DNA from 3 places in the Thalassospira lucentensis genome. Region 1 is predicted to be linked to each of the others. Evidence: predicted binding sites of a transcription regulator. Region 1 holds the regulator's gene; each other region holds the start of a gene.
What was found. Region 1 encodes LexA, which represses DNA repair genes until DNA is damaged. Its sites were predicted from a motif close to ATGTTCTANTTTGGTTC; they were not measured.
Positions count from the first base shown of each region.

Region 1 (7,702 bases):
CTTGCGTCAACGTTCTCTTCGGTCCAGTTTTCAAGCGCGTCGAGTTCCTTTGCCAGTTCGGCAAACAGGCCTTCGGGGGCGCTATCAATCAGGGACTGAGCTTTCTCGTTAAACGACGTGACGCCGTCTGTAACATAGAAGGCCGAAGAGTTGGCGAGCTCGATGAGTGTCTTGGCTCTTTCTTTAAGCCCTGACATGCCTTTGATCAAGATTTCTTTTTGCGCTGCGTCAATTGCATCGACGCCAATCTGTTTTGCGATCAGCGGTGCAATGTCGTTTGCAAGGCGGGTATCATCTGCCTGACGCAGATAAACGCCATTCAGGTTGGTAAGCTTGGCGAAGTCGAAACGGGCCGCACCCTTGCCAACATCTTTGATGTCAAACCATTCGATGGCCTGATCCTGGGAAATGATTTCCTCGTCACCGTGACCCCAGCCAAGACGCAGCAGGTAGTTGTTTACGGCTTCGGGCAGGAAGCCCATTTCATCGCGATAGGCGTCAACACCGAGCGCACCATGGCGTTTGGACAGCTTGGCGCCATCCGGCCCGTGGATCAGCGGAATATGGGCGAATGTCGGGACATCCCAACCCATGGCGTCATAAAGTGCTTTCTGGCGGAATGCGTTCGTCAGGTGGTCATCACCACGGATCACATGGGTAATACCCATGTCGTGGTCATCCACCACGACCGACAGCATATAGGTCGGTGTGCCATCGCCCCGCAGAATGACGTAATCGTCAAGCTGATCATTGGCAACGCGAACATCACCCTGCACCTGATCGGAAATTACGGCATCGCCTTCCTGCGGCGCCTTGAGGCGCACGACGGGCTTGACGCCAGCCGGGGCTTCGGAGGCATCGCGGTCGCGCCAGGTACCGTCATATTTCATCGGGCGGCCTTCGGCGCGCGCCTTTTCGCGCATTTCCTGAAGTTCTTCCTGCGAGCAATAGCAATAATAGGCTTTGCCGGCCTTGATCAGTTCATGGGCGACTTCGGCGTGGCGGTCGCGACGGGCGAACTGGAAGGTCGGTTCTTCGTCTGCGGTCAGGCCAAGCCAGTTCAGTCCGTCAAAAATGGCTTCGACGGCTTCGGGGGTTGAACGTTCCCGGTCAGTGTCTTCGATACGCAGCAGGAATTTGCCGCCGGTGTGTTTGGCGTAAAGCCAGTTATAAAGGGCGGTGCGTGCGCCGCCGATATGCAGAAACCCGGTCGGAGACGGGGCAAAACGGGTAACAACCGTCATTCACTCTATCCGTTGGCTGGATGTTGTTGCTTGTCGTAATGACTTTTGGCGTGCACGCTATAACACATATGCGGCGGTGTTGCACCACAGCCGATGATAGATAGAAACTGTGTGCCGGGCAGGCTATTGTACATTCGTCGAATAAGTCGCAATGGAATTAATAAAAATCAATATGTTGCGGAATTAATTTCGCAAACTGGATTGTTGTTGGCCGCGCGCAGAAATTCCTGGATCCTGTGTGCGGTTATATTCTTCGGGTTGGGATGCGGGACGTATTTTTCACTTCCAGCGCGTTTGACAGTCGAGCAAACCGGGCTTGCAGTGATTCTTTTGCTGTCGGGATTGTGGATTTCGCGGCGCTGGATTTTGCCATTCTTCGGCATTTTGCTAATGACCGGCTTTTGCAGCGGGTTGCTGATCGCATCCATCCATCTTGAAATGGCGCCATCCGGGCTTCTGACCAAGACGCTTTACATGACAGAGATCGAGGGCGACATCACGCTGCTGGAGCCGCGCGGCGGGCGGATGCGCATGACCGTGGTGCCGATCCGGATCGCGGGGCTTGAGGACAGGGCATTTGACTGGAAGGTGCGATTGAGCCTGCCGGGTGGGGACGGGCTTGCAGTCGGGGACCGGATTGCTGCCAAGGCGCGTTTGTTTCCATTGCGTGCGGCGTCCGTTCCGGGGGATCCGGATTTTTCACGCGGTTTGTATCTGGACGGGATCGGGGCAACCGGTTTTGTTTTTGGCCATCAATACCGTGTGGTGACGGCGGCGGATGCGGGTTTTCTGCAACCGTTATCGGAACGGATCGAGTATTTGCGTCTTGCGATCATGGAGGAAATTGATCGTGTTCTTGCGTGGCCTGAATCAGGCATTGCCAAGGCGCTGATCGTTGGCGAACGAGGTGATGTCGGCGAAGAGACGGCGGATGATCTGCGCAAATCGGGGCTTGCGCATCTGTTGGCGATTTCCGGTCTGCATATGGGGCTTTTAAGCGGGACGGTGTTCTTTTTCCTGCGGTTTGGCCTGGCGGCCATTCCGGCCATTGCATTGCGGTTTCCGATCAAGAAATGGGCGGCCATCGGGGCGATGGTGTCCGCCGTGATTTATCTTGGCCTGTCGGGGGCCAGTGTGCCAACACAGCGGGCCTTTATCACCCTGACGATTGTCTGGGCGGCGTTGTTGCTGGACCGGCGGGCGATATCGCTTCGGCTGGTGGCGATTGCGGCGCTTGTTGTTTTGATATTGCGACCCGATGCGGTGCTGGGGCCAAGCTTTCAGCTTTCCTTTGCCGCGGTATCGGTGCTGGTGGCATTTTACGATGGGCCGGGCAGGCGATGGTTTGAGGCGTCTGGGGACCGGTCATGGGCCTTCCGGCTTTGGCTGTTTTTTGCCGGGCTGGTGGTGACCGGATTGCTGGTAACCGCAGTGACCGCCCCGATCATCGGGTTTCATTTCGGGCGGATTTCGATGATCGGGATCGTGTCCAACCTGATTGCCATTCCGGTTATGGCGTTTTGGGTGATGCCTTTGATTGTGGCGACGCTTGTTCTGATGCCGTTCGGGGCCGGGGCATTGCCCTTGTGGTTGATGAAGCCGGGTTTGACCCTGCTGATTGAAACGGCCTCTCTTGCTGCCGATCAGGCGTGGGGGCTTTGGCATGTCGAGCAGTTCAGTGCCGTATTTGCCATCGGTATCATGATGGCGATTGCCTGGTGGCTGGTCTGGCGGGGGAACGCGATTGCCCGGTTGGCTGTCATTCCGCTATGCGTGGCGATGATGGCGCAAATCCTGTATCGCCCGGCGGATATTCTGGTTTCCGGGGATCAGGAAAGCTGGGCCATCCGGGACCGGGAGCAAAACAGGCTTATCCTGCCCGAAGGCATATCGGATTTTCAGCAATCGGTCTGGATGGCGCGGTTTGGCATTGCTGATCATGATGTCGATCAGATTATCGAGAAATGCGATGCCGCGGTTTGTTCTGTGAGTGTCGGAGGACAGCGGGTGATTGTTGCCAATGATTTTGCCAATCCGTTCTATGCGTGCCGCCATGCCGATATGATCATCAGCCTGAAACGCGATATGCCGCGTGATATCTGCGCGCGTGATGTGACGGTCATTGATGATGACATGCTGTGGTGGCAGGGCGGTGTATCGGTTTCCCTGCGACCGGGGAGTGCTCCGGTGATTGAAACCGTGCGTGAAACGTCCGACACCTGGCCGTGGATTATTATCGGGGGCAGAGTGGTCAAATAAAAACGCCGCCAGACGGGCTGACGGCGTTTTCGATATTCCGGTATTTGTCTGATCAGTATTGGCGCAGCAGACCTATCAGGCGTCCCTGAATGCGGACACGGTCCGGCGACAGGGCACGCGTTTCATAACGTGCATTGGCCGGTTCCAGCAGAACTTCGCCGCGACCGCGTTTTAGACGTTTCAGGGTGGCTTCGGCGTCGTCAACCAATGCGACAACAATGGTGCCGTCATTGGCCTGCTCACACCGCTGGATCAGAACCGTATCGCCATCAAGAATGCCAGCATCAATCATCGAATCACCGGAAACCTCAAGCGCATAGTGGTCGCCGGTCCCCAAAAGGGCGGCAGGAACCTGCACCATTGTGGTCTGATCGCGAAGGGCTTCGATCGGGGTACCGGCCGCGATCCGGCCAAACAGCGGCAGGGAGACGGATTCACCAGAGTCCGAGAAGGCCGATGGCACGGTTGCCGGCCGGTGGGCGGCCTTTCGCGCGGTTGCGATGGATGTCACATTGGCGGGTGTTTCAGCCGCGTCATCATCGTTATTATCGGGAAGACGCAGAACTTCGAGCGCGCGGGCCCGATGGGCGAGGCGTCGGATAAAGCCGCGTTCCTCAAGCCCGGTAATCAGGCGATGAATGCCGGATTTGGATTTCAGGTTCAGGGCTTCTTTCATCTCGTCAAAGGAGGGCGAGATGCCATGATCGCGAAGGTAATTATCGATATAGACCAGCAATTCGTATTGCTTGCGCGTCAGCATGATTTTTCCCGAACCAGTAATAAGAACAAACCGAATACATGAATGTTCTACTTTGGTTCTTGCCGTTCGTCAAGCACCAGAACCCGAAAAATCGCTGTTTAAGGGCATTCTTTCGGTCAAGAAACGAAATTCCGGTACTTTCGGGGGTCAGTCGGCGGTGAAAAGACCCGATTTTCCGCCTTCCTTATGGACGACGCGGATATCTGTAATCCGCATGGATTTATCTACCGCCTTGCACATGTCAAATACTGTCAGTGCGGTAATGGAAACGGCGGTCAGGGCTTCCATTTCGACGCCGGTTTTGCCTGTGGTCTTGCAGGTCGCGACGATATCGACTGCGTCGGTATCGGTTGCCAGTTCCAAGGTGACTTCGACCGAGGTCAGAGGCAGGGGATGGCATAGCGGTATCAGGTCGGGGGTTTTCTTGGCCCCCATGACTCCTGCAAGCTGGGCGATGCCAAGAACGTCGCCCTTTTTATGGCCGTGTTCGGCAATCAGCCGGGCCGTTTCCGCCGACATCAGGACACGGCCCTTTGCGACGGCGATGCGCGCGGTATCGCTCTTGGCCGAAATATCGACCATGACGGCATTACCAGCGGCGTCGATATGCGAAAGTTTGTCTGCCATGCCTGTATCTTGTTCCGGTATCAGGCCGCGAGGCCAAGGATATTACGGGTGGCGGCGGTGACGTCGTCCTGACGCATCAGGCTTTCGCCGATCAGGAAGCATTGCGCCCCGACCTTTGCCATCCGGTCGAGGTCATCATGTGTGAACAGGCCGCTTTCGGCGACCAGCATCCGGCTGTCATCAACCATGCCAGCGAGTTCTTCGGTCGTGGTCAGGGAGACTTCGAGCGTTTTCAGGTTGCGGTTGTTCACGCCAAGCAGCTTTGATTTCAGTTTCAGTGCGCGTTCGAGTTCCGGTGCGTTGTGCACCTCGATCAGGACATCCATGCCAAGGTTGTGTGCGGCGTCTTCAAGCTCTGCTGCCTGGGCATCTTCAAGGGCGGCCATGATAAGAAGGATGCAATCGGCACCCAACGCCCGGGCTTCGGTCACCTGATAGGGATCAAGCATGAAATCCTTGCGCAGGACCGGCAGGTCAACCGCGCTACGTGCCGCGATCAGATAGCTGTCATCGCCCTGGAAATAGGGGATGTCGGTCAGAACCGACAGGCAGCTTGCACCGCCAGCTTTATATGCCTGTGCCAGAACAGGCGGATTGAAATCCGGTCGGATCAGGCCCTTGGACGGGGAGGCTTTTTTAATTTCGGCAATCAGGCCGTAACGACCGTCCGCAACCGATGTTTCAAGCGCCTTGATAAAGCCACGTGGGGCGGATTGCGATTTGGCGGTTGCTTCGAGGTCGGCAAGCGATTTGCGCGCCTTGCAGGCAGCGATATGATCGCGTTTGTCGTTACAGATGCGTTCAAGTACGTCGCTCACGCTGCGGTCCCCTGATTGGAAATGCTGACAAGTGCCTGCAGGGTTTCTGCGGCTTTGCCGGAATCGATGGCAACCCGTGCCTTTGCGATGCCATCGGCAAGATCAGTTGCGATGTCGGTAACGACAAGTGCGGCCGCGGCATTCAGCAGAACGATATCGCGATAGGCACTTTTTTTACCGGCAAGAAGATCAAGAATGGCCTGCGCGTTGGTCTGGGCATCGCCCCCTTTAAGCGCATCAAGGGTGACGATTTCAAGACCGTAATCTTCGGGATTGATTTCGAAGGTCGTGACCTTGCCGTTTTTGACTTCGGCGACAAAGGTCGGGCCGGTCGTCGAAATTTCGTCAAGGCCGCTATGACCATAGACAACCCACGCATGTTCCGAACCCAGGCGGTTCAGCACATTGGCAATCGGTTCGACCCATTCACGGGCGAAAACGCCCATGACCTGGCGTTTGGTTTTGGCCGGGTTGGCCAGCGGACCGAGCAGGTTAAAGATCGTGCGCGTGCCCATTTCAACGCGGGTCGGCATCACGTGACGCACCGCCGAGTGATGGCGCGTTGCCATCATGAAGCACAGATTGATTTCCTTTAGCGCCTTTTCGAGAAGCGCCATATCGGCATCAAGATTGACGCCAAGCGCCAGCAGGACATCGGCCGATCCGGATTTTGACGATGCCGCGCGGTTGCCGTGCTTGGCAACGATGGCACCGCAGGCCGCCGCAACGATTGCCGCCCCGGTCGAGATATTGAAGGTGCCGCTGCCATCGCCACCGGTGCCGCAGGTATCAACCGCATTGGGCGGGGCGATAATGCCGGTCGCCTTGGAACGCATGACGCGGGCCGCCCCGGTGATTTCATCGACCGTTTCCCCGCGCAGCCGCAGCGCCATAAGGAAAGCCCCCATCTGAGACGGCGTTGCCTGACCGGACATCAGAACGTCGAAGGCCTGTTCGGCCTGTTCCTCGTTCAGTTTTTCGCCATTTGCGACTTTGGCCAGGATCGGCTTCAGGTCATATTCAGTCGACATACGGGTTTCCTCGGTTAGCGGTCCGGTGCGGTTTCATGCGCCGGGGAAGTCTATAAAATTCTTCAAAAGGGCATGGCCGTGTTCGGATGCGATGCTTTCGGGGTGGAACTGGACCCCGTGGATCTGATGCTGTTTGTGACGCAGCCCCATGATCAGACCATCCCTGTTTTCCGCCGTGATTTCAAGGCAATCAGGCAACGTATCGCGATCCACAACCAATGAATGGTAACGTGTGGCTTCAAACGGACTTGGCAGGCCGTTGAAAACGCTTTTGCCTTCGTGTGCCATTGCATCGGTCTTGCCATGCATGCATTCCGGCGCACGAACGACATTGCCGCCGAAGGCCTGACCGATGGCCTGATGACCAAGACAAACGCCAAGCAGTTTGACCTTGCCTGCCGATGCCGTGATCAGGTCAAGACAGATACCCGCACGATCCGGATCACATGGACCGGGCGAGATCACGATGCCTTCGGGCTTTAAAGCCAGCGCATCATCGACGGAAATTTCGTCATTGCGGCGTACTTCGACCTCGGGGCCGAGTTCGCGCAGATAGTGCCACAAATTGAATGTGAAGCTGTCGTAATTATCGATGAGGAGATACATCGTGGCGCCGGGCTGTGAATATCAGATCGCGCAGAGAATAAACGGCATTACCGCTACGTCAAGCGATTGCAAAAACCATTTTTCCAGCCTTTGTTGGGGCCTTTGGTTGTGGCTTTAACAGGGTGCTAACCGGATCGGGTATAAAAGCTTCCGAACACAAGCCGACATAATCGGTATATAATCACCATATGGGTAACACGACCCAGCAAACGAGACTGGAGACCAGAGCGTGGCACGCCGGGCACAACCCGCCAAAAAGAAAAAAGTGGCACCGCGAAAAAGAGGCCGTGGCAAGGCTGCACCGAAGAAGAAATCGGGCGGCATTGGCCGTCTGATGCTGGGCGGCGCGATTGTTGC
Region 1 covers NZ_CP136684.1:3,912,482-3,920,183, reverse strand. The annotation lists gene gltX (glutamate--tRNA ligase) at 1-1,244, opposite strand, end outside; gene R1T41_RS18950 (ComEC/Rec2 family competence protein) at 1,371-3,503, shown strand; gene lexA (transcriptional repressor LexA) at 3,556-4,263, opposite strand; gene moaC (cyclic pyranopterin monophosphate synthase MoaC) at 4,411-4,911, opposite strand; gene trpC (indole-3-glycerol phosphate synthase TrpC) at 4,911-5,708, opposite strand; gene trpD (anthranilate phosphoribosyltransferase) at 5,705-6,739, opposite strand; gene R1T41_RS18925 (anthranilate synthase component II) at 6,773-7,345, opposite strand; gene R1T41_RS18920 (divergent polysaccharide deacetylase family protein) at 7,575-7,702, shown strand, end outside.

Region 2 (7,702 bases), 450 kb from region 1:
TGCGGCGCTGAAAAAGCCTGCGTCATCACAGGCGCGGAGTGCAAAGGGGGGCATTGAGGTTGATGTTGTGTCAGGCAGCGAAACCCGCCTGGCCGTTCGGGTTGTGATGCGCGAAACCCCAATTCCACGGGAAACCGGCGCGCATTCCCATCCGCAGGGGCAGTTGATCGGAGCGGTTTCAGGATTGCTGAGTATCTCGACCGATCATGGTAAATGGGTGGTCCCTGCTATCAATGCATTCTGGGTGCCGCCGGGAATGGAGCACGGACTGGTTTCGCACGGGCCGTTTCGCGGATGGAGCGTTTATGTCGGCCCCCACCTTTGTGCCGGGTTGCCAGATTACCCAAGGGCGTTGCGTACCAGCGAGCTGATGATGGCGGCCATTCGCCGTGCTGCGGGTTGGGGGGATGGGCCGCAATCGGATACCGAGGCACGCATAGCCCGGATTATCCTTGATGAAATTGCGACAACCCCAAAGGAAACACTAGGATTGCCGATGCCAAAGGATCTTCGTCTGGTGCGTCTGGCGCAAGCCTTGATGGCTGATCTTTCTGATGGCAGGTCGATGACGCAATGGGCCGACTGGGCCGGAATTCCGTGCCGCACATTGGGGCGACACATGTTACGGGAAACAGGCTTTGGTTTTGGTCAGTGGCGGACGCGGGCGCGCATGCTTGCGGCCCTTGAGATGCTGGCGGCCGGATTATCGGTAACGACAGTCGCACTCGATCTGGGATACGAGAATATCAGCGCGTTTATTGCAGCATTTCGCAAAACCTATGGCGTAACGCCTGCACGCTATTTTGCACCCGACGGACAGTAAGGGGATTTCCAGATCGGGCCTGCCGGTAACACGGCTTATGGCAATTTCACCTGCCCCTCAGCGCCGGGGCGATCAGGGCCGCTGCAATCAGGGTTGACCTGACAGCATAAGGTACGTAATGATTTGAAGATGGAAAACATTGTTACACATCAGAACGCCTATTTTACGTCGTGCACATAGCGCGGCGCCTGTTGATGTGTTTGTAAATTAAACCAAGACCGGCTGCCCCAGGGCGGCCTTTGTTTTTTCCATAAACCGGTTTGCCCGAGGTGGCCCCACCAACAAGGAAACCGGAAAATGACCCATATCTCCCTTGCTGATCGCATGCCGACACTTGATTTCACGCCCAATGCCCTGAAAGACGGGATCGGGGTGGTGCCGCTTATTCTGATGGCGGGTTTTGCCGATACCATTACGGCGGCGAGCGAACTGGTCGCAAGTGGTGCTGTCATGATCGAGAACAGACAGATTGTTGATCCCGATCATCATATCCTTAGTTACGCGTTTGATGATGGCGAAGTCTTGCGCCTTACCGTTGGTGGCCAAAGGACGATGCTGATCCGTCGTGCGGCGTGATCGGGGCGGAGTGATCGGCTTGGTGCCCGCCGGTCGCGCGAGCAGGGCTTGGGGGCGAGGGGGCGATGTTGCTGGTGATCTCAGAACAGCGACATCTGCCCGTTCGCGTTCGGGCGGACAAATCCGCTGCAATCAAGGTTGAGCGACCGGCCGGTCATGCCGTGTTTTTTGCGTGCTGCATCAAAGCGTCTGGCAATCAGATCGGCAATCGGGCCGGTGCCGCGCATGCGGGTGCCAAATTCGGATTGATAGCGTTCGCCGTCGCGCATCTGGCGGATCAGCGACATGACCTTTGCCTTGCGGTCGGGATAATTGGCTTCGAGCCATTCTTCGAACAGATCGGCGATTTCAAGCGGCAGGCGGACGACGATGTGGGATACGGACGTTGCCCCGGCATCGCGAACCGCAGCAACCAGATTTTCGATTTCCATGTCATTGAGGCCGGGAATGATCGGCGCGCACAGGACCGTGACCGGGATACCGGCATCGGCAAGTTTGCGAATGGCATCAAGTCGACGGTGCGGGGCGGAGGCACGCGGTTCAAGAAGGTTGGATAATCTGTGATCAAGGCTTGTAACCGATACCGCGACCGACGCACGGTTTTTTGCGGCCATTGGCGCGATCAGGTCGATGTCGCGGGTGACAAGTGCGCCTTTGGTGATGATCGAAAAAGGATGGTGGCAATCGCCAAGCACCTTGATGATGGATCGGGTCAGTTGCTTTTCACGTTCAACCGGCTGATAGGGATCGGTGCTGGTGCCAATGACAATCGGGGCGGGCATGTAGCTTTTGACGGCGAGCTGTTTGCGCAAAAGTGCTGGGGCATCGGGCTTCCAGAACAGTTTTGTTTCAAAATCCAAGCCCGGCGACAGGCCGAGATAGGCGTGGGTTGGTCTGGCAAAGCAATAGATGCAGCCATGTTCACAGCCGCGATAGGGATTGATCGAACGATCAAACGGCACATCCGGGCTTTGATTTTTGGTGATCACGCTGCGCGCGCCATCAATGCCAAGGGTGGTACGGATGCGCGGCGCGTCCTGATCTTCCATCAGGCTGGTCATCCAGCCATCATCGACCGCCTGATGGATATGGCGTTCAAATCGGCCATCAATGTTCGATACCGCCCCGCGGCCTTTTTGCCGGCGCGCGGGCAGCAGATCCGGATCAAAATCCGGATGGCTCCATCCTTCGCCCGGTTGGGCGGTTTCGATGTGATCGGATGTCGGTTCGATGATGTTTCGCATATGTTCAAAATATAGAACAAAACAGGAACATTCAAGCGAAATACGCAGTGCCCAGGTTGCCCGCGCAGATATCAACGCGGACAGCGGCAGGCCGTTGATTTGACATCATCCGGTTATCAACAGCATTCCTGATTACGGGCAGGTCGGCGTTGCTGTCGTGAAACTGATGGAGCCGGTGTTTGTCCCGCCACCGACATTGCATGTGCTTACATTGCCGCTGTTACCGGCGCCGGAGAGATTCGTATTGTTAAGGTTAAAGAAGATCAGGTGGTTGGTTGCCGCCCCGCTGACATTGAGTGTGTTGTTCTCGAAGACGAGGTTGTCTGATCCGATGACTGACAGGGCATAGGCAAACGTATCGTTACTGGTGGCTGTGATCGTATTACCGCGAATGACGGTGTTTTGTGCGTTTCCGATAACCTGTATGCCAAAGGACGTGTTGCCCGTAGCGTTGCTGGTCAATGTGCTATTGATGATTTCGACGTTATTCACGCCGTTGATCCGCACTGCTGTGGTCGCACCCGCGGAGGTGGTTGAGACAGTAACGCCAACAAGGCGACTATTGTCGGCCATGTTGAAAATATGGCTTGGACTGCCAAAGCCGGGCGGAGTGCCGCCTTGGCCGCTCAGGCTGGCACCCGGTGTGGTGATGGTCAGAGTACGACCGGAAGGTGTTTTAACATCAAGATTGCCCGTTCCCATGATGGTTTGGCCGTTTTGAACATCAAGGCGGCTGTTCACGTTGGCAAAACTGCCATTCAGGACCACGGTCGAATTGGTACCGGCGGATGAGATGGTCGTGGCGAGGTCGGCACTTGCTGTTGTTGCGCTGCTGACAAGCGTGATGGTGTTGCCGTTGGCCGTGCTTGTTATTTCCTCTGCCGTGGTGAATTGCCCGGCCTGACTGACGATATCAATGTCGCGTATGATCGGGTCGGTCATGCGGCGTTCGATAGCGTTCAGGCGCGGTTTGGGATTGTCGCCAAAATCCTGAAGCGGGATGCGCAGGCGGAAGCTGGCAAAGCTTTGTGTGCCGCGCGGATCGTCATGCTGGATTTCAGCCCCCAGCGAAAAGCGCGAGCCTTCCCACAGGAACGGTATTTCATCAAAGGTCAGGTCAAGCCGCCCGCGAGGTCCCTGTACTGTGTCCACATCGTCGTCGGTAAAGCGATAGCCGCCTGCGTAAAGGCGCAATTGTTGTGGTGCTGTGGCTTCAAACAATGGTGCGCGCCAGCCGATTTCGGCATCAAAACCGCGAAGGGCGCGTTCTTCGCCCTGACGGTACATGATCGTGGTGCCGGAAAAATCCACCGTACTCAGGCTGTCTTCGATATAGCTTGTCTTGCCGACCGGCATATAGGTATTGGCGCGAAAATCCCAGTCAAGCGAGAGGGCTTCGGCCCCGAAAGTCACCTGATTGAATTTGTTGTCATACGCGCTGTGGCGGCGATCAAAATAACCATAGCCGCCAATATTCCAGCCGCTATCAAGCATCTGGCGAATGCCGACACCGAAATTGCCTTCGTGACTGTTGGCATCATCCATCCGTGCGCGGATATTGGCAAAGGTCAGGGTATCGTCATCCTGCCATAGCGGAATGAACAGATCGGTTTCGCCAAGGTTCCGGTCGGTGCCGGCCTTGCCTTCCAGGTCGATATGCGGTCCCCATTTGTTGCCGCCTTCCGCGTCCTGAGCATGCGCGGATAGCGCGAAAGCAACGACGCAGCTACAGACAAATCCAACCGCATATTTTTTCATTTTTTGTCTTCAATCATTTTGCTCTGGCTTCTGTGCGGCAGGAAAAATCGCTGACATATCGCGCATCAGTCAGGCCGGCAGTTAAGCCAGTTCATGAAATGCAAGTCCGAGGATTAGGGGATTTGTGCATGGGTCGCCACAGCAATGGCAGGGATGCGATATTTTCCTGCGCAAATTGGATAACCACTGCGCTTTATGGATAGAAAACAGGGCGAGGCGCGTAAAAGAGGACTATTGAGTCGCGTTTTTCATCGACCTTTTAAATTGCCTTTTTGATTGCCATTTCGGGGCCATTTTTAGGTGTTTTTCTGTCGGGTAAGAAAAAGACCAACAGGATAAAGGTGTTAGTGATGCGCGTCATGGTGACTGGCGGGGCGGGATTTATCGGATCAGCCCTGTGTCGTTATCTGGTTCTTGAACGTGGCTGGGAAGTACTTAACCTTGACAAACTGACCTATGCCAGCGATCTGCGCAGTCTTGATACCATCGATCATCTGCCGAATTATCAATTCATCAAGGCCGACATTGCCGATCCGCTTGCGGTTGCGGCGGCCCTTCATGATTTCGGCCCGGATGCGGTCATGCATCTGGCGGCGGAAAGCCATGTGGACCGGTCGATTGACGGGCCGGGGACGTTTATCAACACCAATGTTGTCGGGACCTATCACTTGCTTGAAGCGGTGGCCGTTTACTGGCGCGGCCTTTCGCCGGATGATCGGGAACGGTTCCGGTTCCATCACATATCGACCGACGAGGTTTACGGATCGCTTGGCCCCGATGATGGGCTGTTTACCGAACAAAGTCCGTATCGGCCCAATTCCCCCTATGCCGCAAGCAAGGCATCATCGGATCATCTGGTGCGGGCGTGGTGCCATACCTATGGCCTGCCGGTGGTGATCAGCAATTGTTCGAACAATTATGGTCCGTTCCAGTTTCCGGAAAAATTCATTCCGCTGATGACCATCAATGCCCTGCGTGGCAGGAAGTTGCCGGTTTATGGCGATGGCCGCAATATCCGCGACTGGCTGCATGTTGATGATCATGCCCGTGCGCTGGCGTTGATTGTCGAGCAGGGCCGGGTCGGGGAAACCTATAATGTCGGCGGGCGGAACGAGGCGCGCAATATCGATATGGTGCGCCAGATATTCGATCTGGTATGTGAACTGGCCGAGGATGTGCCGATCACGAAATTCGATGATATTGTTGAATTCGTCACCGACCGTCCGGGGCATGATCATCGTTATGCGATTGATGCGACGAAGATCGAGACCGAGCTTGGCTGGAAGGCGACGCATGATATCGCATCGGGCCTGCGCGAGACGGTGAAATGGTATATCGACAATCGCGACTGGTGGCAGGCGATTCTTGATCATGAATATGATCTGCAACGGCTGGGGCAGGGCTGATTTCGCCCTGCTGGCCGGGATAAGGGGCGATGTATCGGTACAATCGCGCGCTTGCCGGTTTTTACAATCCATTTATAGTTTCGTGGCCACCCCCTTTTAAGGAGCCACCCTGATGGATTGGGCACAGTTTATCAGCTTCACACTTGTCACTGCCCTTCTGGTGATGTCGCCGGGCCCCAATGGCGTCCTGATTGCCAAAACCGTTCCGACATCCGGCCTCGCGGCAGGCTTTGCCAATGTTGCCGGTTTCGTGACTGCCTTTTACCTGCATGGCACATTGTCGATTTTGGGGATCTCGGTGATCCTTGTGCAGTCGGCGCAACTGTTCATGATGGTTAAGATTGCCGGTGCGGCATATCTTTGCTGGGTCGGGTTCAAGGCGCTGCGCGAGGCATGGCGCGGGGTTAAAACCGTTGCAGAAGTCGCGCCGGCCAAACGCCGCAGGACGCTTCTGGTGGCGTATGGCGAAGGGTTCCTGACCAATGCGCTTAATCCCAAGGTATCGATTTTCTACCTTGCGGCATTTCCGCAATTCATTCCGGTCGGCGAGGGCGCGATTACATCGGCCTTCATGCTGGTTTGTGTGCATGCCAGCATCAATATCATCTGGTTTTCGACCATGATCATTCTGTTGTCGCGCCTGACCGGGATGGCACGCAATGGATCGTTCCAGCGCGCGTTAAAGGCCGTGACCGGCAGCGTGTTTATTGCGTTTGGCATCAAGCTTGCGATGTTCCGGCCTTAACGGCGTTTCATACGCTGAAATCGGACCTGGTTGCCGTGTCGGGTTGTCTTGCTGGGCAAACCGGCAGGGGCTGCTTGTGTTGACAGTGTAAAACGATCGTTTTACGCTGTGCCCATGGATATCAAGACAAACCTTATTGCAACGGCCGAGCGGCTTTTTGATCGTAATGGCTTTAGCGCAACCGGCATGGATCGGCTGACGCAGGAAGCGGGTCTTTCCAGTCGCACACTTTACAAACATGTCGGCAGCAAGACAGCGCTTATGGCGCTGGTGCTTGGCGCGCGCGAACGGCGTTTCATGGAACGCCTTGATGTGCAGACCGTTGATGAAATCTTTGACGTGCTGGCGCAGTGGACGCGTGATGAAGGCGGGCGTGGATGCCTGTTTTTGCGAAGTTACGGTGAAACCGGGGGTGACATCCCGGAAATTGCCAATGTTGTCCTGACACACAAAGAGGCAACCAGAGCCAAAATTGCCGAAATCGTCCAGCGCGATCTGGGGGCCGGGGATCATGGGGAACTGACAGAACAGATTTTGGTTTTGTTTGAAGGAGCCGTGGCCGCCGCAGTTTATCGCGGGATGGATGCCATAAGTGCCGCACGCAAGGCGGCGGCCATTCTTGTTGCACAGGCGCGTTTATGAAGCCCGATTTCAAACCTGCCGTCAGCCCGGCGGTTCAGATTGGTCTTGTCGGCTTTGCGCTGATTGCCATTTGTTATGGTTTTGCCCGATTTGCCTTTGGGCTTCTGTTACCGCAAATCGATGCGGAATTGTCACTTGGCCCGACGGTTTCCGGGGTGATTTCCGGCGGGTCATTTTTGGGCTATTGCCTGTTCATTATTATTTCTGCGATTGCGACCGAACGCCTTGGCCCCCGTGTGGTTGCGACGGCGGCGGCATGTGTTGCCGCGGTCGGCATGGCCGGGATTGCCGTCGCGCCGGATGCGGTCTGGCTGGCGGTGGCTGTTATGATTGCCGGGGCCAGCACCGGTCTGGCATCGCCGCCGATGGCCGCGGCTGTTGCGGTGGCAGTGCGACGTGACCGGCAGGATATGACCAATACCGTGATCAATGCCGGGACCAGTATTGGCGTGATGTTATCGTGGCCGATTGCGTTGATGATTGGTGGCCAATGGCGGCTTGTCTTTGC
Region 2 covers NZ_CP136684.1:3,466,339-3,474,040, forward strand. The annotation lists gene R1T41_RS16830 (helix-turn-helix transcriptional regulator) at 1-823, shown strand, start outside; gene R1T41_RS16835 (tyrosyl-tRNA synthetase) at 1,121-1,399, shown strand; gene R1T41_RS16840 (PA0069 family radical SAM protein) at 1,480-2,643, opposite strand; gene R1T41_RS16845 (inverse autotransporter beta domain-containing protein) at 2,776-4,401, opposite strand; gene rfbB (dTDP-glucose 4,6-dehydratase) at 4,752-5,807, shown strand; gene R1T41_RS16855 (LysE family translocator) at 5,920-6,552, shown strand; gene R1T41_RS16860 (helix-turn-helix domain-containing protein) at 6,667-7,194, shown strand; gene R1T41_RS16865 (MFS transporter) at 7,191-7,702, shown strand, end outside.
Region 2: a site for LexA is predicted at 2,658-2,674, ahead of R1T41_RS16840 (PA0069 family radical SAM protein). Genes of this name have one in related genera too.

Region 3 (7,702 bases), 170 kb from region 1:
GACCAGACCTCTGGTCATCTTGCCGTTATGGCCGCCGAGCTGCTTGGTGTAACTGATAACGATGCAAGGCATGCCGCGCGGCTTGCCGGAAATGCCTATGGCCTGGTCGGTATTTTACGCGCTATGGTTTTCCATGGTCGGGCAAAACGGCTTTATCTGCCGCAGGATCGGATGGAAAAGCATGGTGTCGGGCAGGGCGATATTTTCGAATTTCGAAAAACCGACGTGGTCAAATCGCTGACACGTGAAATCGCCGATCTGGCGCAAGACCGGATTGTCGAAGCCCGGAAGTTTCGAAAAAAACTGCCGTCAAATGCGTTGGCCGCGGCATTGCCGGTGGTTCTGGCGGATGGTTATTTGCGCAAGCTCGCAAAGGCCGGTTTTGATCCCTTCAGTGCCGAGTTTGGTCTTGCCCGTCCGGCAAGTTTCCGGCTGACAGTGAAGGCCATGCTGCATCGATACTGATTTCGTGCCCTAGATATTGGCAAAATCTCATCTAAATAGATGTAATGGATACAATATTTTCGTAAGGTCTGTGGTAGCGTTGCTTGACCCTGCTGCCTATTGGCTTCAAACGGGGCTACGGACATGAACATAACGAGGTCGAACATGATGAATTTGCATTCACCGATGAAAGCTTTGAGGCTGTTTGGTGTGCTTTTGATCGTGTGGCTTGTCGTTCCAGCCCCGTGCCATGCCGGAAGTATTGGGCCGTTTGTTGGCGATTATCACGGAACGTCGATCTATAATGCCGAGGAAGAGCTTAAAGCGCGCGATCTCGATGTTAAAATCATGGAAACCGGCCGAGGATTTACCATCGATTGGTCAACTGTGATCCACAAGGCAGATGGTCGTGAAAAAAACGTATCGCTTAGCATCGAGTTTTATGCCACCGATCGCCCGGACATTTACGGCAGCGCAATGCGATCAGGCCTGTTTGGCAAACGTGTACCCAATGATCCTTTGCAGGGTGAACCGTTTGTCTGGGCGCGTATCGTTGACAAAACCCTGACCGTGCATGCGCTTTACATTACCGATGACGGTGGTTACGAAATGCAGGTCTATGAACGCAGTCTTGATGAAAATGGCGACATGGATTTGGTGTTCAAACGGTTCCGAGATGGGGAACCGATCCGCGATGTTACCGGCAAGCTCAAACGCCAGAGCAAGTATTAAATTGATAAAGGCCGCATCGGATGATGCGGCCTTGTTTTTTATGCAGCGTTGATATCGGCAAGCCATTCGTCAAACAGCGGAATGGCGCGGTCGCTATAAAGTTTTTTGCGATCACGGCCCTTTACCCGTTTGGTCAGTTCAAGTTCCGGGAAAAGCCCGAAATTGACATTCATCGGTTGGAAGGTGCTTTCATCTGCACCGCCAGTGATATGGTTCAAAAGCGCACCCATCGCGGTTGCCAAGGGTGGGGTCGGGATGGATTTTCCTTGCTTTTCTGCCGCAGCAAAACGGCCAACCATCAAACCGACAGCGGCACTTTCCACATAACCCTCGCAACCGGTAATTTGCCCGGCAAAACGGATGTCGTTACGCGCCTTCAGGCGGAGCGTGCCGTCCAACAGGCGGGGCGAGTTCAGGAAGGTGTTGCGATGAATGCCGCCAAGACGGGCGAATTCCGCATTTTCAAGCCCCGGGATCATGCGGAACACATCGGCCTGTGCGCCATATTTCAGTTTCGTCTGGAAACCGACCATGTTGTAGAGCGTGCCCAACGCATTGTCCTGGCGCAGTTGTACGATAGCGCGTGGTTTGCGGGTAGGATCATGCGGGTTTGTCAGGCCGACAGGCTTCATCGGGCCATGACGAAGTGTTTCACGACCGCGCTCGGCCATAACTTCAATCGGTAGACAACCATCAAAATAGGGGGTGTCTTTCTCCCATTCCTTGAATTCAGTTTTATCGCCATCGATCAGGGCATCGATGAAGGCGTTGTATTGCTCTTCATTCATCGGGCAATTGATATAGTCCTTGCCATCGCCCTTATCATAACGCGACTGGAACCATGCCTTGGAAAAATCGATGCTTTCCTTATAGACGATCGGGGCAATCGCATCGAAGAAGGCAAGGCTTTCCTCGCCGGTTACCTTGCGAATGTCTTCGGCCAGTGCGCTTGAGGTCAGCGGGCCGGTTGCAATGATCGTGCTTTCCCATTCGACCGGCGGCAGGCCATCAACTTCGCCGCGTTCCATGGTGACCAGCGGATGGCTCATCAGTGCATCAGTAACTGCCTGCGAGAAACCTTCGCGGTCAACCGCAAGGGCTGCACCAGCGGGGACCTTGTGCGCATCGGCACAGCGAATGATCAGCGATCCGGCACGGCGCATTTCATCATGGATCAGGCCGACCGCGTTATATTCCCTGTCGTCAGACCGAAACGAGTTGGAACAAACCAGTTCGGCACATTTGTCGGTGTGATGGGCGTCGGTTGGGCGGGTCGGCCGCATTTCATGCAAGATGACCGGAATGCCGGCCTCGGCCAACTGCCAGGCGGCTTCGCTACCGGCAAGACCGGCGCCGATAATATGGACGGGTTTGACCGTGCTCACGGTTGCGAACTCCTCTGCAAAACGGGGTTAAACTTTCTGGCACACACATAGCGGTGCTGATGGTTTGATTTCAAGTGAATTGCACCACTTCGCTGTCTCATATCACCCATGCGGCGACAAATTATTCACAAATTGTCCGCTACTGCGTCCTTGATCCCATACACATCCATCACAAGGACGGCATCATGAGCTATCCGCATCGACCCTATGGTTACGATCCGGCCCATTGCCCCGTGATGGGACTTGTTCCGATCCGGCGATCCCGACAGACGATGACGACTGACTGCATTCCTGATGCCGATGGCGGGAATAGTGCGCCAAACAAAGATGGTGCGAACCGAAACAGCCCCGCGGCGGCAATCGGACGGATCGCCTTTCCTTTTGGCGATATCGGCGCCAACAAGTTTGGCAGCGCTGATGTCGAGAACATGATTGATTACGTTGTCGCCACAAGGCAGGGATGGCGGGCCTCGCTTGTCATGCGGTCTTTTCTACGCTGGTGGCGCAGGGATGAGGGGCTTGATGACGATGCGCAGATGCGCAAAACATCAGATGCCATTGTCATGTTGCTGGCGCTCAATCAGGGACGCGACGGGTTTGTCCATGGCTACCTTTCCGACCTTTCAGGCGGGCGCGATCATCTGGACAGCACACAGCGAGCATTTTTCCGATCAATGCGCGTGGCCGCAATCGCACTTGCCCTGTCACCGATATTGCTTGTCGTTTCGGTGATGCTGTTTTTGCAGGCAGACCAGGTTGTTAGTACCGGGAATGGTAAGCTGTTCGGGTTCAGCTATGACCTTTTGTTTTTTGTCGGCAGTTTCGGCGCGATAGGGGCGCTGGTCAGCATGATGATGCGGTTGGGTAAGGATGTCGACTGGGCGGAGATGGAACCAGCGTCGGTTTTCTTCAATTTCCTGTTTCGACCCTGCCTTGGTTTTTGTTTTGCGCTGATCGTATTACTGGCACTGCGTGCCGGTATTCTGCCGATCCCGCTGGATCAGTTGCACAATATTTCCGACATGGACCAGATCGGAACGATCCCCGGTGCCGGGCAACAGATTTCCATCGTGCTGGTGCTGGCCTTCTTGTCAGGTTTTAGCGAACGGTTGAGTTCGGCACTGGTCAAACGGGTCGAGGATCGGGTCGAAGCGGGCTAGGGTCCCGCTTCGCTTTACGGCATTACTTCAGGCCGAGATGGCGTTTAAGGTATTTACCGGTATAGCTTTCCTCGTTGGCCATGATGGCCTCTGGTGTGCCGCAACCAACCAGCTTGCCGCCGCCATCACCACCCTCGGGACCGATATCAATGATCCAGTCGGCAGTTTTTATGACATCAAGGTTATGTTCGATCACAACCACCGTGTTGCCCTGATCGACAATGGTGTGCAGCACTTCCAGAAGCTTGCGGATATCATGGAAATGAAGCCCGGTGGTGGGTTCATCAAGGATGTATAGCGTGCGGCCAGTGGCCCGCTTTGACAGTTCCTTCGCCAGCTTCACGCGTTGCGCTTCGCCACCTGAAAGGGTTGTTGCCTGCTGACCGAGATGGATGTAGCTCAACCCCACCTGTTTCAGGGTTTCCATTTTGTCGCGAATGGACGGAACTGCCTTGAAGAAATCAGCACCTTCTTCAACCGCCATGTCAAGAATGTCAGATATCGATTTACCTTTAAACGATATTTCCAGCGTTTCACGGTTATATCGTTTGCCCTTGCACTGATCACAGGTGACGTAAACGTCGGGCAGGAAGTGCATTTCGATCTTGATCACACCATCGCCCTGACAGGCTTCACACCGTCCGCCCTTGACGTTGAACGAGAAACGCCCGGGCTTGTAACCGCGCGTTTTGGCTTCGGGTAATTGCGCGAACCAGTCACGGATCGGTGTAAAGGCCCCGGTATAGGTCACGGGGTTGGAACGCGGGGTTCTGCCAATCGGGCTTTGATCGATATCGATGATTTTATCGATATGTTCGATGCCGGTAATGGTGTCATGCGCACCGGGATGATTGCGCGCATTATGCATCCGTTTTGCAAGCGCCTTATACAGCGTCTCAATAACAAGGCTCGACTTGCCACCACCTGAAACACCGGTAACACAGATGAATTTACCCAGCGGGAATTCGGCATCAACATTTTGCAGGTTGTTGGCGCGTGCCCCCTTGATCGCAATCGACTTGCCACTGCCTTTACGGCGTTCCTTGGGAACGGCGATCTGTTCGACCCCGACAAGGTATTTGCCGGTCAGGCTATTCGGGTTTTGCTGGATCTGTTCAGGGGTTCCTTCGGCAACAATCCGTCCGCCATGGATCCCGGCCCCGGGGCCCATATCGACGACATAATCGGCGGCACGAATGGCATCCTCGTCATGTTCGACAACCAGGACGGTATTGCCCAGATCGCGAAGACGTTTCAGGGTATCAAGCAGCCGATCATTATCGCGCTGATGCAGGCCGATGGATGGTTCATCCAGAACATAAAGGACACCGGTCAGGCCCGACCCGATCTGCGACGCCAATCTGATACGCTGGCTTTCACCGCCCGAGAGGGTGCCAGATGTGCGTGACATCGACAGATAATCCAGCCCGACATCGCGCAGGAATCGCAGGCGATCATTGATTTCACGCAGGATACGTCGCGCGATTTCGGTTTCTTTTTCATTCAGTTTGCCTTCAAGCGCCTGGAACCAGTCGGCAGCCTTGCCAATCGAAAGGTCGGTAATTTCCGAAATCGTGCATTTATCGATCTTTACGGCCAGCGCTTCGGGTTTCAGGCGGTGGCCTTCGCAGGTCGGACAGCTTGAAACCGTCTGGTATTTCGACAGTTCGTCGCGTGCCCACTGGCTATCGGTTTCGCGCCAGCGGCGCGACATGTTGGGAATGACACCTTCGAACGGGCGGGATACCTTGTAGCTGCGTGAACCGTCATCATAGGTTACCGTTACGTCTTCATCACCCGAACCATACAGGATGATGTCCTGTGCTGTTTTCGGAAGCTTTTCCCATGCGACATTGGTTTTGAAGCCGAAATGCTTGGCAACTGCGCGCAACGTTTGCAAATAATATTTCGACGTGGTGCTGGCCCAAGGCGCAACAGCGCCATCATCAAGGCTTTTGCCTTCGTCGGGGACGACCAGTTCCGGGTCGAATTCCATCTGGGTGCCAAGACCATCACAGGCCGGGCAGGCGCCAAACGGGTTGTTGAACGAAAACAGGCGAGGTTCGATTTCCTCGATCGTGAAGCCGGAAACCGGGCAGGCGAACTTTGCCGAGAACACGGTTGTTTCGCCGGTTTTTGCATCTTCGGTCAGAACGATGCCATCTGTCAGTTCGAGGGCGGTTTCAAAACTGTCCGCAAGGCGAGTTGCGATCCCTTCCTTGACGATCAGACGATCCACCACGACCGAGATATCGTGTTTGAGCTTTTTGTTCAGTTCAGGCGCTTCGTCGATGTCATACATTTCTCCATCGATCTTGACGCGCTGGAAACCACGCGTGCGCAAATCGCGCAGTTCCTTTTTGTATTCCCCTTTGCGGCCACGAACAAACGGTGCCAACAGATAAAGTCGCGTGCCTTCGGGCATTTCCATAACGCGGTCAACCATCTGTGATACGGTCTGACTGACAATCGGAAGACCGGTTGCCGGGGAATAGGGAATGCCGACGCGCGCCCAAAGAAGACGCATATAATCATAAATCTCGGTAACCGTTCCCACGGTCGAACGCGGGTTGCGCGATGTGGTTTTCTGTTCGATGGAAATGGCAGGAGACAAGCCGTCGATATATTCAACATCGGGCTTCTGCATCAGTTCAAGGAACTGGCGCGCATATGCTGACAGGCTTTCGACATAACGACGCTGTCCTTCGGCATAAATCGTATCGAACGCCAGCGAACTTTTACCCGACCCAGACAGACCGGTGATCACCACCAGAGAATCGCGGGGCAGTTCAACATCGATATTTTGCAGGTTATGTTCTTTCGCACCGCGAACCGAAATTTTCGTCAGCATGTCGGGCCTTTTGTTCCTGTAATGTTCGGGAAAAGGTATAGAGGAGCCAAACCTGATACGCAAGCGCACCCCTGACAGTTCCTGTCAGTATCTGTCAGGAGTAGTTTGTTTTTGTCGTAGCGCAAGACAATGCAAGAAAAAACCCGCCGGACAAACCGGCGGGTTAATCTGGCTTTTGCAATCCTGAACGATCAGCCTTTGGTAACCGAACGACCGGTTGCACCAAGATCCTTGAAAGCTTCTTCGAGGCGGGCTGCCATCGAAAGTTCGGCTTCGCGGACCCAGACGCGCGGATCGTACTGTTTTTTGTAGGGCTGATCGGTATCCGGATCGACCTGATACTTGAACGCACGTGCGTTGGCTTCGACATATTCACCAACCGGGCGCGAATAGGCGAACTGGGTATCGGTATCGATATTCATCTTAAAGACGCCATAGCCGACTGCTTCTTCGATTTTTTCTTTTTCCGAACCCGAACCGCCATGGAACACGAAGTCCAGCGGACGGTCGCCAAGATTATGCTTTTCCGAAACGTATTTCTGGGATTCCAGAAGGATTTCCGGACGAAGTTTTACGTTACCCGGTTTGTAAACGCCATGAACGTTGCCGAATGCCGCCGCGACCGAGAAATGGCCAAGCGGAGCAAGACGGCGATATGCTTCTTCGACTTCTTCGGGACGGGTATAAAGACGCGGATCGATTTCCTCGACACTGGTGTCAAGATCATGGCCGATGCCGTCTTCTTCACCGCCGGTCACGCCCAGTTCAATTTCCAGGCTCATTTCGATTTTGGCCATGCGTTTGAGGAATTCTTCGCAAGTCGACAGGTTGTCTTCGAGCGATTCCTCGGACAGGTCCAGCATGTGGGAGCTGTAAAGCGCCTTGCCTGTCTCGGCATAGGCTTTTTCGCTCCATTTCAGCATTTCATCGACCCACGGAACGAATTTCCGGTTTGCGTGGTCGGTATGCATGACGACAGCAACGCCATAATACTCAGCCATCAGTTGGGCATGACGTGCTGCCGATATAGCGCCCACGACACGGGCTGCTGCGGCGTCCTTGATGCCCTTGCCGGCAAAGAACTGTGCACCGCCATTCGAAAGCTGAATGATGATGTCAGAACCGGCATT
Region 3 covers NZ_CP136684.1:3,740,803-3,748,504, forward strand. The annotation lists gene R1T41_RS18090 (phytoene/squalene synthase family protein) at 1-465, shown strand, start outside; gene R1T41_RS18095 (hypothetical protein) at 610-1,176, shown strand; gene trmFO (methylenetetrahydrofolate--tRNA-(uracil(54)-C(5))-methyltransferase (FADH(2)-oxidizing) TrmFO) at 1,215-2,561, opposite strand; gene R1T41_RS18105 (hypothetical protein) at 2,747-3,721, shown strand; gene uvrA (excinuclease ABC subunit UvrA) at 3,744-6,572, opposite strand; gene fbaA (class II fructose-bisphosphate aldolase) at 6,764-7,702, opposite strand, start outside.
Region 3: a site for LexA is predicted at 6,583-6,599, ahead of uvrA (excinuclease ABC subunit UvrA). Genes of this name have one in related genera too.